DNA from 2 places in the Terrabacter sp. 2YAF2 genome. Region 1 is predicted to be linked to the other one. Evidence: riboswitches for the same ligand, from Rfam matches in the RefSeq annotation. Region 1 holds a riboswitch; the other holds the start of a gene.

Region 1 (2,192 bases):
CCGTGCGGTAGGTGATGTGGGCGATGCGACGCGCGAGACCCAGGCCGGTGTCCGGGCGGCGGTCGCTCGAGTAGTAGTCCCCGCCCGCGAAGTCGGGATCGTGACGGATGGCCAGCAGCTGCGGCTGGCACCAGGCGATCTGGTCGGCGGTGGCGCGGGCGGTCGAGGCGAGGACGATGCACCGGTCGACGTCGTCAGGATGCGTGACCGCCCACTCGATCGCTCGCATGCCGCCCATCGAGCCGCCCACGACGGCAGCGACCCGGCGGATGCCCAGGTGGTCGAGGAGCAGACGCTCGGCTGTGACCTGGTCACGGACGGTGACGTAGGGGAACCGACTCCCCCAGGGTTGGCCGTCCGGGGCGGGAGTCGACGGGCCGGTGCTGCCCTGGCAGCCGCCGAGGACGTTGGAGGCGATGACGAACCACTCGTCGGGGTCGACCGGGCCGCCCTCGGCGACCAGGGAGTTCCACCATCCGGGTGATGGGTGCCCCGGCCCCGCCTCACCGACGACGTGGCTGTCGCCGGTCAGCGCGTGCTCGACGAGCACGACGTTGTCGCCCGCGTCGTTGAGCCGGCCCCACGTCTCGTAGGCGATGCGGACGTCTGGCAGCACACCTCCGCGCTCGAGCTCCACGTCACCGATGTGGACGAACTGCCGCGCACCCACGGGATCGCCGTCGCGCCAGGCACCGTCCGGTTCGCGCCGTGCAGGCACCGTGGTCTCGTCGCCCCGGTCCGCCGTCCTCGGCCCAGCCGTTGCGTGACCGGACGACGGCGGGGCGACGCCCTCGGACGGCGCAGTGCCAGCGGCAGCGTGCCGCGCGGGACGACGCGAGCTCGGCTTCCGGTGGGTGACGGTCATCGGGGTACTCCTCGGTCCTCGCGCTTGCACGCACCCGGGACGAGCGCGGCCAGGTCCTCACCCGGGGCACCCCACCGCGTAGGAGGGTTGCCGACCAGCGAGCCGGGGCTTGTCGCTGGTACTCGTGACCTGGTCAAACCATACGCGAGACGCCCCCCGGAGGAGATCGGCCGGTCCACGACATGGACGCCCCCGCGGGCCGGGTGCGCCGAGGGGTCACGCGCAGCGGGACGGCCGGAGGCCGTGGTCGAGCGACCGGCGCACCAGTCGGCTCAGCCGGTGGTCGGGCTCGAGGTCGAGCGCATGGTCGACCGCCACTCCGGCCCGCGCCCCGTCGCCACACCACCACGCGAGCGCCGCGACGACCGAGAGCAGCGGTGCTGCGTGCACAGCCGGGGTGAGTCGGCACACGGGCTCGAGGCGTCCGAGCACCAGGCGCGGCAACGTGGCCTCGTCCCAGTCCTCCCAGCTCTCACCGGTCTCGCGTCCGCGGACTCCGTCGGGGCCGGCGGGCCGGTCGGCGGCGTCACCCGCCGGGGCGTCGGACTCCACTCCCGGGACGCCGCCGGGCGCAGGCGCCGACCCGAGGTCGAGCAGCTCGTGGAGGGCCCGCAGCGCCTCGCGATCCGAAGCGGTGAGCCGCGACGCGACGTCGCCACCCGTCCCGCCGCCGTCGCCCGTGACGTCGCCTGCTTGGCCCCAGGCCGAGTCACGCGCTGAATCGAGTCCTGCGTCGCCGGCCGTCGGGGCGAGTCGCAGCTCCGGACCGAGAAGCACGTCCAGCATGACGACGAGGTCGTCAGGGAACGTGTCGAGCGGCACCGTGCCCGGGCACAGCCATCCGATGAGGGCGTCCCGGACCTCGACGTCGCGGAGCGGCCCCACGAGGGACGGCAGCCAGTGCTCGATGCCGTAGCCCTCGATGTCACCGTTCAGCACCCCACCCCAAGCGACCAGTGAGTCGTTGACGAGGAACTGGCGCGCGGACGGGTCGCCGCCCTCCAGCACTCCGAGCCCGGTGCTCGCAGAGCTCGCGCGCCGCGGGAACCGACGGCGCCTGCCGGCTGGGCCCGGCAGGTCGCTCACCGACCCTCCAGCGGCCCGGTAGCGGCGCTGCCAGTCCTCGATGGCCGCCAGGGCCAGGTCGTGCCGGGGCTCGGACGGTGCGAGCGGCTCGACGAGTCGGGCCAGCTCGTCGCGGTCCGGGAGCACCGCGTGCCCGAGTGCCACGTAGCTCGCAACGGCAGGCACGTCGGCCTGCTCGGGCAGGAGCCAGCCCTCGTCGGGGCAGCAGTCGCACCCGACGGAACGCCAACGGCCGTCGCGG
Region 2 (2,192 bases), on a different contig from region 1:
CGCGCGGACGGCCGTGGCCGGGCGCTCGCCCCACGGGTCCTCGAGGAGCTCGTCGACGAGCAGGTGGGCGCAGAACTTGCCGTCGCGCACGCCGATGCCGTGCTCGACGGAGAGCGCCTGCGAGACGAGGGAGGAGTCCCAGCCCTCGACGGTGAAGGCGACGACGCCGACGCGGTCGCTGTCGTCGCCGAAGATCGAGAGGACCTCGACACCGGCCACCTCGTCGAGCCCGGTGCGCAGCCGGTCAAGCAGGCGGGACTCGTGCTCCTCGATGGCCTCGCGGTGGCGGGCGATGGTCGAGCACGCCGCCGCGAGGGCGATCGCGCCGAGGACGTTGGGGCTGCCGCCCTCGTGGCGCGCCGGGCCGGTCGCCCAGGTCGTGCCGTCCTCGGTCACCGACCGGGTCGCGCCACCGCCGAGCAGGTAGGGGTGCCCGGCGTCGAGCCAGTCGGCGCGCCCGGCGAGCACCCCCGCGCCGTAGGGGGCATACGTCTTGTGGCCCGAGAACGCGACGTAGTCGGCGTCCCACGCGGCGAGGTCGATGGTGCGGTGCGCCGACAGCTGGGCCGCGTCGACGGCGATCCGGGCACCGTGCCCGTGGGCGAGGGCGGCGAGACGCTCGACGGGCCACACCTCGCCGGTGACGTTGGACGCCGCGGCGACGACGACGAGGCGGTGGCGCGACGGGTGGTCCGTCAACGCCTCCTCGAGCAGGAGGTGCGCGTCCTCGACGGTCTGCGGGACGGGGAGGCGCACCGTGCGGAAGCGCCCCCACGGCAGCAGCGTCGAGTGGTGCTCGGTGCCGAAGACGAAGACCGTCGTGCGACTCGGCAGCGCCTTGCTGAGCAGCGCCCACGAGTCCGTCGTCGAGCGGGTGAAGACGACCGAGTCGCTCTCCCGGGCGCCGACGAACGCCGCGACCTCCTCGCGGGCCTGCTCGTACCACGCGCTCGTCAGCCGTGAGGCGAAGCCCGCGCCGCGGTGCACGGAGGAGTAGGTCTCGAGCGCGCGGTTGACGGCCGCCTTGACCGTCTCGAGCGCGGGCGTCGAGGCGGCGTGGTCGAGGTTGGCGTATGCCGCGTCGCCGTGGAGCGTCGGGACACGCAGCCCCGCGCCGACGACGGTGGGCAGCGTGCGCGCCTCGGGCACGACGTGCAGCGCACGGCTGCGCACGACCGGTGCCGACGTCCCGCCACAGGGCGAGGACGCCGGGTGAGCGGCGGGGTGGGAAGAGGGACGGGTCGAGGACAGGACCGACATGCCAGTGCTCCTGGGTCATGGGACCCACCCGGTGCGGGTCCGCGCTTGCCGACCTCGATCGCACGTTCGGACCGAGGGTGGCCTGGTCGTCACCCGGAGCACCCCACCGCGGAGGAGGGTTGCTGGCCAGCGAGCCGGGGCTTGTCACTGGCACTCATGACCTGGCAAGGACGATAGGGGCCGCACCAGCCGTCTGTCCACCAGTCGGTACCGGGATGTCGCGATCTGAGACGACATCCGAGGCGCGGCCGGGCGGCGACCCACGCGAGCCACGCACTCGGCATACGGAAGCTCTCGTCGAACCCCGCAGACCGGCCACCGCTGTTGCGCGTGTGACGCGTGAGTTCAGCAGCGCCTTGACGTACGGTGCCACCATGGCGTCACGTCCGTCCAGCAGCCAGCGCTCGAGCACCACCGCGGCCACACGCGCCAAGGGGTCCTCGGGCGGTGCCACGTCGCGCCCGCCCGCAGCCCGCTCGACCCGGCCCGCGCAGCGCAAGCCCGCCGCCCGCAAACCGGCCGCCAAGGCCGCGTCCAAGGCCCGGGGCGGTGGCCTGCCCTTCCCGCTCGGCGCGATGCGCAACACGTGGATGGGCGTCTCGCACCTGGCCGGGGGAGCGGTGCGTCGCGTGGGCCACAGCGCCGCGGACCTCGAGCCGGAGCACCGCCGCGACGGCATCGGCTTCGCCCTCATCGCGCTGGCCGTCGTCGTCGCCGCCCGCGAATGGTGGGGCGTCTCCGGCACCTTCGGCGACGTCGTGCACGCGGTCTTCGCCGGCACCTTCGGTCGCGTGGCGTATGCCGTGCCGCTCGTCCTGATCGCCCTCGGCCTGCGCATGCTGCGCGCCCCCCAGGACGACGCCGCCACCAACCGCGTCGTCGTCGGCACCATCGCGCTGACCTTCGCCGCGTGCGGCCTGTCGCACCTCGCC

Evidence for each region. Region 1 has a riboswitch for S-adenosylmethionine ahead of metX (homoserine O-acetyltransferase MetX). Riboswitches for the same ligand answer to the same signal wherever they lie in the genome.
Region 2: it holds a riboswitch for S-adenosylmethionine, as region 1 does, so the genes downstream of both, AB4030_RS09910 (aminotransferase class V-fold PLP-dependent enzyme) here and metX (homoserine O-acetyltransferase MetX) in region 1, are expected to answer to the same signal.

What each region holds. Positions count from the first base shown of each region.
Region 1 is NZ_JBFRFG010000012.1:82,260-84,451, forward strand. It holds gene metX (homoserine O-acetyltransferase MetX) at 1-865, opposite strand, end outside; SAM riboswitch class IV at 881-995, opposite strand; gene AB4030_RS14380 (DUF4192 family protein) at 1,082-2,192, opposite strand, start outside.
Region 2 is NZ_JBFRFG010000006.1:241,844-244,035, forward strand. It holds gene AB4030_RS09910 (aminotransferase class V-fold PLP-dependent enzyme) at 1-1,173, opposite strand, end outside; SAM riboswitch class IV at 1,297-1,422, opposite strand; gene AB4030_RS09915 (DNA translocase FtsK 4TM domain-containing protein) at 1,635-2,192, shown strand, end outside.